Regions from separate parts of the Pseudomonas sp. SA195 genome, predicted to be linked through region 2. Evidence: predicted binding sites of a transcription regulator. Region 2 holds the regulator's gene; each other region holds the start of a gene.
What was found. Region 2 encodes FliA, which starts transcription of late flagellar genes. Its sites were predicted from a motif close to CTAAAGTTTNNNNNNNNNNNGCCGNTAA; they were not measured.
Positions count from the first base shown of each region.

Region 1 (4,465 bases), 1.5 Mb from region 2:
CTGCCGGTGCTGTTCCGCCGGCCAGCGTTGGTCGCGACCTATGTGCTGACAGCACTGGTGATCACCGCGCAATTCACCGCTTACACCTATATCGAACCTTTCGCGCAGACCATCGCTCACCTAAGCGGCGACCGCACCACGGTGCTGCTGTTGCTGTTCGGCGGCGCCGGCATCCTCGGGTCGATGCTGTTCAGTCGCTACAGCACCCGCTATCCACGCGGCTTCCTGATCACCGCGATTACGATCATGTGCGCCTGTCTGTTGTTGCTGCTGCCTGCCTCGCGCGACAGCGCTTTGCTCGGCGCGCTGGTGGTCGTCTGGGGGATCGCCGGAATGTGCTTTGGCCTGGCGCTGCAGGCCAAGGTACTGAATCTCGCCTCGGACGCGACGGATGTCGCCATGGCGATGTTCTCGGGCATCTATAACGTGGGCATTGGTGGCGGCGCGTTGATGGGCAGCCTGGTGGTGCGCCACCTGGGCCTGGCGGACGTGGGCATCGTTGGTGGGTTGCTGGCGTTGGCCGGCGTGCTGCTCTGCTGCTTCGCTACCTACCGCTTTGCCCGTCCGGCCGAGCCGGCGGTCGGCTGAGGGGCCAGGCCTGCGGCGGTGAATCGAGCGTCGTGCCAGTTGCGTCGCTTGAGCAGTTGACGGCGTGCATGAGGTTCGCCCCACGCACGCCGCCTTCGGTCAGTTCAACTCGTTGGCAAAACGGCCCACCGCACTGACCACCTGCTTGGCGCCGTCCTGAATCTCGACAATCACCGAACCCGCCTGGTTGGCGAGCGACAGGCCCTGAGCGGCTTGCTCGCGGCTGTTAGCCATCTCGCGCACGGCATCATCGACGAGCGCCTGGTTCTTCTGTACCACGCTGACGATCTCCTCGGTGGCGGCGCTGGTGCGGCCGGCCAACTGGCGTACTTCGTCGGCTACCACTGCGAACCCGCGACCCTGCTCGCCGGCCCGCGCTGCTTCGATGGCCGCGTTGAGCGCCAGTAGGTTGGTCTGCGCGGCGATGCCTCCAATCGTCTGAACAATGGAGCTGATCAGGTGCGACTGCTGGCCCAGGGCTTCGATGCCGTGGGTGGCTGATTCGACCTCTTCGGCGATGCGCTGCATCGTGGCGACGGTGTCCTTGACCACCACGGCGCCGCGTTCAGCACTCGTATCGGTCTGCCGGGACACGTCATAAGCGATGCTCGCCGCTTCGCGCACTTCCTGCTCCCGGGCGACCTGATCGGTGACCACGCTGGCGAACTTCACCACCTTGCAGAGCTTGCCTTCGGCGTCGAACACCGGGTTATAGGTGGCTTCCAGCCAGAGATCGCGGCCGTGGCTGTCAACGCGCTTGAAGCGATTGGCGATGAATTCGCCCCGATTGAGCGTTTCCCAGAAGGTTTTGTATTGCGAAGAGCTGGCCTCTTCCTGGGTGCAGAACATGCTGTGATGCTTGCCGACGATCTGCTTGAGCGAATAGCCGGTGCCCTGCAGGAATTGCTCGTTGGCAGTGACCACGGTGCCGTCCAGGTTGAACTGGATGACCGCGGTCGAGCGCAACAGCGCGTTGATGAAGGCTTCGTTCTCCTTGGCCATCTGCAGCTCGCGTGTCACTTCGCGGGCGAAGCCGCTGATGTGGTGCAGCCCACCTTGCGCATCGCGGATCGGATACCACTCGATGTGCAGCCAGACGAGGTTGCCGTTGCTGGCCAGGAAACGGTAGTTGTCGCTGATGGGGTCGTGCTTTGCTACGGCTGCTCGGAAGTTGTAGTAGCAGGGCAATTGTTTCACGTAGGCGGGAACAATCTCCGCCATGGCACGACCAGTCAATTGCTCGGGCTGATAGCCGAGGGCCTTGGCGAACGCTTTGTTCACCGTCTTCATCCTGAGCTCCGTGTCCAGCGTGATGGACAGCTTCGTCGCTTCGATCTGCTCGCGCAGTTGACGAAGCTGCAGCAGTTCCGCTGTTTGCTGTTCGAGTTGTTTTTTGAGGTGGCTGTTGAACATGGTGCACCGAAAGGTGAGTAGACGTGCCAGGGCTATCGGCGTCGGCGGCAGATACTTGATGCGCGCTCGTCGCTGGGCGGTGCGTTTGAGCCAGTTCCACGCGCGCGCCCGACGCACTGGCGAACCGGGCGCGCCACCTGTCAGTCCGCTCGCTCCAGTCGCACCCGAATCACGCCGGCGCGTGTGCTGGCGATGCGTTCGAAGGCGGCTTTGGAGAGGTCGATGATGCGCCCGCGCACGTAGGGGCCACGGTCATTGATGCGCACCACCACGCTCTTGCCGTTGCGGGTGTTGACGACGCGAACCTGCGTGCCGAACGGCAGCGTGCGGTGGGCGGCGGTCAGCGCTCCCTGGTCGAAGCGTTCGCCGTTGGCGGTCTTCTTGCCGTGGTGCTGGTTGCCATAGAACGATGCCTTGCCCTGCCCGAGAACGGCGGCGGTTTCAGGCGCAGGCGGTGGAGACGTGGGCGGCGGGGTTCTGAAAGGAGTGGAGCAGCCGGCGAGCACGGCGGCGAGGAACAGAGCGGTCAATCCACGGGCTGGCCTTTGAAGCATGATCGATCCCTGTCTGCAGGCGTTTGGGTGATGGAGCATAGCCGGGCGCGGTGTGCCGTGCTGCCCGGCACGCATGCAGACACCGCCAGGGGCGGAAGTTCATTCGGCCGAAGCGCCGGGACGGGGCCGCGGCGCGCCTGACCTTAATGCGCCGGCTTGCTGCGGATGGTCTTCATCAGGTCAGCTGGGGTGATCTGGCCGACCACGCTGCTGGCGCTGCCCGGTTGCGGCAGGTTGAGGATATTGCCCTTGATCTTGCCGATCACGTGCATCTCGCAGGGCTTGCAGTCGAACTTCAGGGTCAGCACCTCGTCGCCATGTACCAGCTGCATTGGCGCGACCTTGGTGCGCACGCCGGTCACGCCCTTGGCCTGTTTCGGGCACAGGTTGAATGAGAAGCGCAGGCAGTGCTTGGTGATCATCACCGGCACTTCGCCGGTTTCCTCGTGGGCCTCGTAGGCCGCATCGATCAGCTGCACGCCATAACGGTGATAGAAGGCCCGGGCTTTCTCGTTGTAGACGTTGTAGAGGAACGACAGGTGCGATTCGGGATAGACCGGCGGTGGCACGCTGACCGGCTTGCGCGCGCCGCGCGGGCGGATGGCCTCGCGCGCGTCGGTCAGCGCCTCGATGGCTTCGCGGCGCAAGGCCTTGAGATGGGAGTTGGGGATAAAGAAGGCCTGCGGTGCATCCACGTCCACCTCTTCGGCGTGGTAGATGGTCGTGCCCAGCTGGCTCAACAGGTCGGCGATCTGGCTGGGCACCTGTTCCGGCTTCTTCGCTTCACCAAAGGGGCCGGCCAGCGAAACCGTGGCGTAGGCGCCCTCTTCGCTGGTGACATGTAGCTCCAGCTCATCGGCGCGCAGCTTGGCCAGCCAGCGCACGCCGACGCGGCGCTCGGCAGACGTCTTTAGCAGCGCTTGCTGCCAATTGTGGTCAAGGTTGCGGTTCAGCGGATGGTTCGGGCGTAGCTGGCGGATCGCCGCCGGCATTTCATTGGGCTCGACGCGGTAATGCCACAGTGGTTGGCCGTCTTCTTCGAACTGACTCAGCGGCTCGACCACGCTGGCGCGGAAACCCACCACGTCGCGCTTGACCAGCACGTTCAGGCCATCCCCGTTGGACAGTGGCTCCCGGGTCTGGACGGTGAGGTCGTGCTTGCCCACCTTGAGCACTTCGCCCACGGCAAGGCCCGTGAAGGTCGGCGAGTCGAAGGCGCCGATGTCGATCTTACGGTCGGTGACGAAGTAATCCGTGCTGCCACGGTGGAAGGTCTTGTCCGGGTCGGGCACGAAGAAATGATCGGTGCGGCCGCTGGAGGCGCGGGCCAGATCGGGGCGGTCCTCGAGGATGTCGTCCAGGCGCTGGCGATAGTAAGCGGTGATGTTCTTCACGTAGCTCACATCCTTGTAGCGGCCTTCGATCTTGAATGAGCGCACGCCGGCATCGACCAGCGCGCGTAGGTTGGCGCTCTGGTTGTTGTCCTTCATGGACAAGAGGTGTTTTTCGAACGCGACAACCTGGCCCTTGTCGTCCTTCAAGGTGTAGGGCAGGCGGCAGGCTTGCGAGCAGTCGCCGCGGTTGGCGCTGCGGCCGGTCTGCGCGTGAGAGATGTTGCATTGCCCGGAGAAGGCCACGCACAGCGCGCCGTGGATGAAGAACTCGATGGCCGAATCGACCTCGTCGGCGATGGTGCGGATTTCCTGCAGGTTCAGCTCGCGCGGCAGCACCAGCTGGGAAAAGCCGGCCTGGGATAGAAACTTCGCTCGCTCCAGGGTGCGGATATCGGTCTGGGTGCTGGCATGGATCTCGATCGGCGGAATGTCCATTTCCATCACGCCCATGTCTTGCACGATCAACGCATCGACACCGATTTCGTAGAGCTGCCAGATCAACGAGCGGGCGGCTTC
Region 1 is NZ_CP096392.1:1,413,145-1,417,609, forward strand. Features, by position in the region: gene M1D78_RS06545 (sugar transporter) at 1-588, shown strand, start outside; gene M1D78_RS06550 (methyl-accepting chemotaxis protein) at 688-2,001, opposite strand; gene M1D78_RS06555 (septal ring lytic transglycosylase RlpA family protein) at 2,142-2,555, opposite strand; gene M1D78_RS06560 (peptidase U32 family protein) at 2,699-4,465, opposite strand, start outside.
Region 1: a site for FliA is predicted at 2,034-2,061, ahead of M1D78_RS06550 (methyl-accepting chemotaxis protein). Genes of this name have one in related genera too.

Region 2 (4,465 bases):
TGGAAACCGCGAAAAATCGCATTGAGCAATGCTGCGTCATCGGGGCTGCTCTCCAGCTCCACCAGCTGCTCTGACAATAGTTCGAGAATCTCGCCGGCCTCAACCAGGAAATCCTGGAGGATTTCTTCATCGGCGTCGAAGCTCATATTTCACTTCCCCTAAAAGCCCAGGCTCGAAAGCAGATCGTCGACATCGTCCTGCCCGGATACGACATCCTCACGTATATCGGCATGCATCTGCGGACCTTCACCATGGGAAGGGCCTTTTTCTTGTTTTTTTCGTTCCTGCTCGGCGCGCAGCTCTTCGCGGTCGTGCTTGATGCCTGCGACGCGGTCGACCTGACCGGCCATCAGCACCAGGTTGAGCAGGTTGCTTTCGAGTTCAGTGATCAGCCGCGTGACCCGCTTGATCACCTGGCCGGTCAGGTCTTGGAAGTCCTGGGCGAGCATGATTTCACTGAGGTTCTGCGACAGCTGGCTGCCATCGTTCATGGTCCGCTGCAGAAACTGATCTAGCCGTTTGACCAGGTCGCGGAACTGTTCGGCATTCATGTCGCGGCGCATGAAGCGCTGCCAATCAGCCGTCAAGCTCTGCGCCTCATAACTGACGTAGTTGACCAGCGGCGCGGATTCCTCGACGAGGTCCATGGTGCGGTTGGCGGCCTTCTCGGTCATCTCGACGACATAGGACAGACGGTCCGTGGCGTCAGTGATCGGTGACGGATCGCCCCCGGTCGCGCAGGTGTCCATCTCCAGCTTGACGATGGCGTTGTGCAGCTCGCGGGTAAGTTTGCCGACTTCTTGATAAAGTCCCTGGTTACGAGCCTGACTGAGCTCGTTAAACATCTGCGCCGCTTCGTCGAAGCGGCCCTGCTGGAGACTTTCGATAAGTTGGGGTGCGTGAGCCTTGAGCGTCGTTTCGAACTCCGCCAGGCTTTGGTCTGCTTGCGTCATAGTGCCCTCGCGGCGTTACTTCAGCCGTTGACGCGCTCGAAGATCTTCTCGATTTTCTCTTTGAGTACCTGCGCCGTGAACGGCTTGACCACGTACCCGTTAACACCGGCCTGCGCGGCCTCGATGATCTGGTCACGCTTGGCCTCGGCCGTCACCATGAGCACCGGCAGGTGCTTGAGACGGTCGTCCGCACGCACGGCGCGCAGCAGGTCGATGCCGGTCATGCCGGGCATGTTCCAGTCGGTGACGAGAAAGTCGAAGCTGCCGCTCTTGAGCATCGGCAGTGCGGTGGTGCCATCATCCGCCTCGGCGGTGTTGGTGAAGCCCAGATCACGCAAGAGGTTCTTGATGATCCGTCTCATCGTCGAAAAGTCGTCGACGATGAGGATTTTCATGTTCTTGTCCAAGTACACCTCCGTAAATCCCGAAATCCCGGAGCCTGCTCACGGTCTGTTGCGGGCTTCGTGAATGAAGCTCGTTAGAGCAACCTTGATTCGCGTTCCTGAGAACCGGCCCTATCGCGCGCGCCACTCGCCGAGACGAGCCCGCAGGCGCGCCGCGCACTGACTGTGCAACTGGCTGACCCGTGACTCGCTGACGCCCAGCACCTGGCCGATTTCCTTCAAATTCAACTCTTCGTCGTAGTACAGCGACAGCACCAGCTTTTCACGCTCGGGCAGACTGGCAATCGCATCAGCCAGGGCCTGCTGGAAGCGCTCGTCCTCAAGATCGCGAGACGGTTCCGGGTGGGCGCTGGCGGCGTCTTCACCGAACTCCCCGTGCTCGCCTTCCGTCAGCAGATCATCGAAGCTGAACAGGCGGCTGCCCAGGGTGTCGCCCAGAATGCCGTAGTACTCATCGAGACTCAATTTAAGTTCGGCCGCAACTTCTTGATCTTTAGCGTCGCGCCCCGTTCTTGCTTCGATGGCGCGAATGGCCTCGCTGACCATGCGCGAATTGCGGTGCACCGACCGTGGCGCCCAGTCGCCCTTGCGAACCTCGTCAAGCATCGCGCCACGAATGCGGATACCGGCATAAGTTTCGAAGCTTGCCCCCTTGCCGGAGTCGTACTTCTTGGAGGCTTCGAGCAGGCCGATCATGCCGGCCTGCATCAGATCATCGACCTGCACGCTGGCTGGCAGGCGCGCCAGCAAGTGGTAAGCGATGCGCTTGACCAACGGGGCGTACTGCTCGATGAGCTGGTACTGGGAGTCTTTAGCCACTTTGGTGTTGTACATAACCGATTCCCGCCGCTGTCAGTCGTGTGCGTTTGCGGTGGGCCTGACCAGGCGCTCCACAAAAAACTCAAGGTGGCCACGCGGGTTTGCCGGCAGCGGCCAGGTGTCGATTTTCTGCGCTATGGCCTTGAAGGCCAGCGAGCACTTGGCTCGCGGGTAGGCCTCGTAGACCGCGCGTTGCTTCTGAACGGCCTTGCGTACCGCCTCGTCGTAGGGAACCGCACCGACGTACTGCAGGGCGACATCAAGGAAACGTTCAGTCACCTTGGTCAGCTTAGCGAAAAGATTGCGTCCTTCCTGCGGCGCGTGCGCCATGTTCGCCAGCACCCGGAAGCGGCTGATGCCGTAGTCGCGGTTGAGCAACTTGATTAGCGCGTAAGCATCGGTAATCGAGGTGGGCTCATCGGTGACCACGAGCAGGACCTCCTGCGCCGCGCGAACGAAGCTCACCACGCCATCGCCAATACCGGCCGCGGTGTCGATGATCAGCACGTCGATGTCGTGGCCGATCTCGCTGAAGGCCTGGATCAGGCCGGAATGCTGCATCGGTGATAGCTGCACCATGCTTTGCGTACCCGACGCGGCAGGCACGATCCGTACGCCGCCAGGGCCCGGGATCATGACGTCGCGCAGATCGCATTCACCGGCGATCACATCCGCCAGGGTGCGCTTGGCGGTCAGGCCTAGCAGCACGTCAACGTTGGCCAGACCGAGGTCGGCGTCGAGCAGCACCACACGCCGACCGAGATCAGCCAACGCCAGGGAAAGGTTGACCGATACGTTGGTCTTGCCGACGCCACCCTTGCCGCCGGTCACAGCAATAACCTGTACGGGATGAATACCCATCATCAAACGCCTATATCTTGCTGGGGCCCGAAGGCCATCGATGCGTTCAACCTGAACGCGTCTACTGTTTCTCTCTCACGCAGCGCTCTGTTCATCCCGCCCTCCGTGAGGAACCGTTGTACAGGCCGGAAAACATGTCGGCCATCGTTTCCTCGCTGGGCGACTCTTCGGATTGCAGGCTCACCGCGCGGCTGACCAGTTGATGCGTGCGCGGCAACTGGAGGTCCTCGGGAATCCGCGGGCCGTCGGCAAGGTAGGCAATCGGCAGATGCTGACTGATGGTCAGCCCGAGCACGTCGCCCAGAGTACCTGCCTCATCAAGTTTAGTCAGGATGCACCCTGCCAGCCCGCAGGGCCGGTAGTGATGCCACGCCGCTTTCAGGACTTGGCTCTGGCTGGTCGCCGCGAGCACCAGATAGTTCTTCGAACGTACGCCACGGTCGGCCAGCGCCTGCAGCTGCAGGCGCATCATCGGATCGCCTGCCGGCAGGCCAGCGGTGTCGAGCAGAATCAATCGCTTGCGTGCAACCGGCTCCAGGCTCTTGCTCAGCGGCTGACTCGGGTCGATCTGGATCACCGGCACGTTGAGGATACGACCCAAGGTCTTGAGCTGCTCCTGCGCGCCGATACGGTAGTTGTCCATGCTCGCCAGGGCGATGCTCTGCGCGCCGTGCTTGAGAACATGGCGTGCAGCGAGCTTGGCCAGGGTCGTGGTCTTGCCGGCGCCGGCCGGGCCGACAAGAGCAATGACACCGCCCTCTTCCAGCGGCTCGTGCTTGGTCACTTTGATGGACTGAGCCAGGTGCGCCAGCAGCATGCGCCAGGCCTGACGCTGATCACTGATCGAGGCCACCTTTTCCAACAGCCCACGCGACAGATCAGCCGGCAGACCGAGGCGCTGCAAGCGACGCCAGAGGCCAGCCTGCAGCGGGCGACGGTTCTGCTCGTGGCCCCAGGCCAATGAGCCGAGTTGCACCTCGATCAGCTCGCGCAGGCCTTGCAATTCGGTCTGCATTGCCTCGACGGCACGCGAGTCGAATGCCGGAGCCGGCGCGGCTACCGGCGCTGCAGCAGGTTTGGCGGCTACGGCCGGCTTCTCGTCAAGCAACTGACGGTCCCGAGCGGGCTGCGAGCGAGGCGCGCTCAACTCGGCATGGGCATCGGCGATGCGGGTCTGGGTCTTGCGCAGCTCGGCCTCGAGCGCCGGATTCGGCTGCTTCGGCGCGACTGCTTCCATCGGATAATCGAGCACGGCTGTCAGCTCGACGCCGCCAGCGACACGGCGGTTGCCGGTGATCACGGCGTCGGCACCCAGCTCGTCACGAATCATCTTCATGGCGATACGCATGTCGGCTGCGAAGAAACGTTTGACCTGCATGGCCTGTACCCTCGGTTAATTCTGACCCACCGTCGAAACGATGGTGACCT
Region 2 is NZ_CP096392.1:2,891,898-2,896,362, forward strand. Features, by position in the region: gene M1D78_RS13325 (chemotaxis protein CheA) at 1-146, opposite strand, end outside; gene M1D78_RS13330 (protein phosphatase CheZ) at 159-953, opposite strand; gene M1D78_RS13335 (chemotaxis response regulator CheY) at 974-1,348, opposite strand; gene fliA (RNA polymerase sigma factor FliA) at 1,469-2,191, opposite strand; gene fleN (flagellar synthesis regulator FleN) at 2,210-3,040, opposite strand; gene flhF (flagellar biosynthesis protein FlhF) at 3,129-4,415, opposite strand; gene flhA (flagellar biosynthesis protein FlhA) at 4,431-4,465, opposite strand, start outside.

Region 3 (4,465 bases), 2.1 Mb from region 2:
TCTTGTTCAGCCCGCTGAGCGCCGGTTCGCGCTCGCGGCCGGCCTTGCGGGCGACGTCCTCAGGCTGAGGCGAATGTTGGTGACCACGTCGTGAGTCCGCGCGTTTCTTGCGCGTGGTGCGGGCGTACTCCTTATCGCTCAACGACTCACGCGCATGCTTGGGCAGGTAGCGCTCGCCCGTCTCGCCGGAGGGCTTGCCCGACGCAGTGCCCCAGTCCTCCCGCGTCCACTCGCGCAGATGGTTGTCCGGGGTCTTGCGGCCTTCGTAACCACCGCCGCGCTTCTTGTACTCCTGCACGGCGTACTGCGCCTTGCGCGCCGACCACTGGCCGGCCTTGCCGCCCTTGTCGCCAGCGGTGACGGATTGCTTGACCTCGTCCCACAGGGCAGGGTCGGTCTTTTTCGCGGTACTGGCCATGAACGGCTCCCGGGTTGCTGCCTGTTCGGCAGACCCGGAGGCGTGCGGCGCCGTTCCAGGCGCCTGATGAATGGCCGACGCAGCGTCAGACGCGGAACGCACCGATCAGCTGTTGCAGGTGCCCAACCAGCGCGCTGAGTTCGCGGCTCGCCTGCTCGGTATGACTGGCACCCTGCGCAGTGAGCTGACCCGCCTCGTTGATCGCCACGATGTTTTGATCGATGTCGTGGGCCACGGCGGTCTGCTCCTCCGCGGCAGCTGCGATCTGCTGGTTCTGGTCGACGATGGTGCCGACGGCCTCGAGGATGTTCTCCAGCGCCTGACGCACCTGCCCGGACTGGCCCACCGTCTGGTCGGCCAACGCGTGGCTGGCATGCATCGTCTTGACAGCCGCGCCCACGCCGCCTTGCAGGCGCGCAATCATCTGCTCGATTTCCTCAGTGGATTGCCGGGTGCGCCGGGCCAGGTTGCGCACTTCGTCCGCGACCACGGCGAACCCACGGCCCTGCTCGCCCGCACGTGCTGCTTCGATCGCAGCATTGAGCGCCAGCAGGTTGGTCTGCTCGGCTACGCCCTTGATGACGTCCAGTACCTGGCTGATCGCCGCGCTGTCGTCGGCCAGCTGGTTGATCACGCCGACCGAGCGTTCAATCTCGGCGGCCAGACGTTCGATGCCGCCGACTTGTGCCTCGACCAGCCCGCGGCCGGTGGCCGTCTCCTGATCAACGCCCTGCGCGCTGCCTACAGCGGCCTCGGCGCTGCTGGCCACGCCCTGCGCCGTCGCTGACATCTGGTTCATGGCGGTCGCGACCTGCTCGATCTGCGCACGCTGCTCGGACACGGTTTGGTTGCTCTGCGCCGAAATGCGCTCGACGCTGGCGGCTTGGCGCTCGACGTCGCCTACGGTCTGGCCGACCCGCTCGATCAGCTCGCGTATCCGCTGCACGGTCTGGTTGAACACCTGGCCCAACTCGCCCAGTTCGTCGCGGCTCTGCACCTCGAAGCGGGCCGTCATGTCACCGGCAGCGACACGCTCCATCGTCGCGCCGAGGCTGCGCAGCGACGCGCGGGTAGACATGTAGAAGGCGCTGTAGAGGTACACGACGAGGAGGAACACCAGGGCCAACGCGACCAGCAAAAGGGTCATGGTCAGCTGTTTCTCGTCCAGTCGCAGCGTCAGCTCATCATCGAGCAACGCCAGAACGGCATCGTTGAGCGCGTGGGTCTTGGCCATTTCCACGCTGACCTGCTCGAAAAAGGCTTCCCACGGGCCGTCGAGCGATTCGGCCATGATCACCTGATCCTGGAACAGCTCGTTGCTCAACTGCAGCGACTCACGGCTGGCACGCGCCAACCCGTCGAGCCGCTGCGCGGCGGCACCGCTGCTGCCGAGTACATCCTGCAGTTGCGCGCCGTATTGCACGTCCTGCTTTTCCAGCTCGAGCAACAGGTCGTCGAGCTTGTTGCTGGCGTCCGAATTCAGATAGCCCTGCCCAAACGTGTAGGCACCCACCGCACGCCCCTCGCCGAGCATCGCAGTGATCCCGGGCGTGACGGAGCTGATCAGCTCCGTCAGCAAGCGCACGTCCCGGTGAGCATCCTGGCTCAAGCCGGCCTGGCTGGCGATCAGCTTGATCATGACCTGTGTCTTGCCAAGTAGCGCCCGTGCCATGGCGGCCTTGGCCTGCAGCGATTGCTGGCTGCTAGCCGCGTCCAGCGCCGTGGCAAGCTCGTCACGCCGGGCAATGAACTCGGCTACCTGCTCCGGGTGCTCGCTGACCGGCTCGAGCGCCTCGACCTGCCCCCTCAGCTCGGCTTGAACCTTGTCCAGCCGCGCCTTCAGCGCCTGGTCCTCGCCTGTCTGGCCAATGATGGCTTCAATCTCGACCAGGTCTTTCCAGTCCTGCGCGGCGCGGCGAAGCTGCATGGCCGTACCGAGCAGCGACAGGCTCTGCAGCTCGGTGCGAGTGCCGACGAACTGGCGGTATGAATCACGCACCAAATAAAAGTTGGTCAGCAGCATGGGCACGAAGAACAGCACGCTGATCAGGCTGAACTTCATGCCGAAGCTGAGCCGGTTCATGAAAGCGATGGCGGGATGCAACAGGATATTCAAGGACGCTCTCCCCATGTTCTTGTTCTGGCGCGCCGCTCGGGCTGCGGTCGGGCTCGAGGGGAGCCCTTGGTGACCCGAGGGCTATCGGTCCTGGATACCGCAACTTAAGGTAGTGGCACCATGATGGCGCCACAACTGGCAGAAGGCGCGTCGATTCCGGCCTATCCAGCGTGCTTATCGGACGGTCGGAAGTGGGGATTTATAGGGCAGATCAGGCCAGCAGCGTCCAGCCGGCGATAACGGCGTACCAGAGCATACGCGTGCGCACCAGCATGGCCGCCAGACTATCGAGGCGCGCCAGACCGGCTTCGCCGGTGGCTGCCGATTCTAGATCCGCGGCCGCCGGCCCGGCTTCGGCAAGCAGCTGCCGGGCGGGGATATCCCAGTGCAACAGGTCGCTGAGCAACGCCCGGTGCATGGCGACGAAGTTGCCTACCAAACCGAAGCTCGCCAGCAACACGCGCACCGGCAGCCAGTCGAAGGCATGCAGCAACTGCCCGGCTCGCTCGCGCATGGCCTCGTTGCGAACATGCTCAACACTGAGCACGAGCAAGCGATAGGCCAGCGCAGCCATAGGCCCCAGGAGCAGGTACCAGAAGATCACCGCGAAGAACCCCTGGTGGCTACGCCAGAGCAGCTGCGCCTCGACTTTGCGCAGCAGGCTGGGGGCATCGTCGGTGACGAGACCAAGGTCACGCTCAGCCACCAGCGCGGCCGCCTCTTCGTCGCCACGATGCCAAGCATCACGAAACGGCCCGAGCTCGCGTTTGAAGTCGCCGCGGCCGAGGCTGTACAGCATGACCAGCAGATGCAGCGGCAATGCGAGCCAACCATAGGCCAGGGGCTGCAGCATGGCCAGCAGGACGCCAAGCAGCAGCACGGGCCCGAGGATTAACACCAGCAGCCCGACCCAGGGCCGAGCGTTCAGCCCCCGGCGGGCTTCGACGCGCTCGCGCAGACGCAGCCAGGGGCCGTCCTGCTGCACCTCACGGCGCCAGTCGGTGAGCTTTTCGATGACCAGAACCAGCAATACCACTAGAAAAACCATCTTTCGTGTCCTTGTGTCGGTCAGGCGACAATCGACGCGTCCCGCAGGCGCTGCCAGTCGAATGCGGGGCCGGGGTCGGTCTTGCGGCCAGGGGCAATGTCGCTGTGCCCGCAGACCCGCTCCGGGGTGATCGCCGGATAGGCTTGCTGCAGCAGACGACACAGGCTGATCAAGCAGTCGTACTGCGCATCGCTGAACGGCGTTTCGTCGGTGCCTTCGAGCTCAATGCCAATGGAGAAGTCATTACAACCTTCGCGCGTGCAGAAGTTCGACACGCCGGCGTGCCAGGCGCGGTCCAGGCAGGACACGAACTGGGTGACAGCGCCATCACGCTCGATGAGGAAATGCGCTGATACCTGAAGGCTCGCGATTTCCTGAAAAAACGGATGCTCTTCCACCGGCAGCCGGTTCTGAAAGAACTCCTGCACCTTGCCCGTACCGAAGCAGCCGGGCGGCAGGCTGATGTTGTGGATAACGAGCAGGGAAATCTCACCGTCAGGCCGCCCATTGAAGTTGGGCGATGGGCAATGACGTACACCTCGGCACCAGCCTGTGGCCTGGTCCAGCTGCATGACGGCGATCCTGCGATTGGGCGGCGTAGCAGGCTAGCGCCGCCGGGCTTGGCGAGCAAGCACCGCGGGGCCTAGCCGGCGGGTGCTGCCCCGCGCTTTTCGTCACGCCGCGATGCCAGGCGGTCGGCCAAACGCGTCGGTTCCGGCAGGCGATAACGGGTCACGTAGCGCATCACCAGCGCCGGCGCGGTATTCAGGCTGACGCGATGGCCCGGCGATACGATCAGCGGGCGTACCCGGTCCTTGCTGCGCAGCACCGTGCCGATCACCCGGCCCTGCTTGTCGCGCAGGTCGGTCCGCTCGCCTCGCGT
Region 3 is NZ_CP096392.1:822,687-827,151, reverse strand. Features, by position in the region: gene M1D78_RS03735 (hypothetical protein) at 1-418, opposite strand, end outside; gene M1D78_RS03730 (methyl-accepting chemotaxis protein) at 504-2,534, opposite strand; gene ampE (regulatory signaling modulator protein AmpE) at 2,746-3,582, opposite strand; gene ampD (1,6-anhydro-N-acetylmuramyl-L-alanine amidase AmpD) at 3,603-4,154, opposite strand; gene nfi (deoxyribonuclease V) at 4,226-4,465, opposite strand, start outside.
Region 3: a site for FliA is predicted at 2,616-2,643, ahead of M1D78_RS03730 (methyl-accepting chemotaxis protein). Genes of this name have one in related genera too.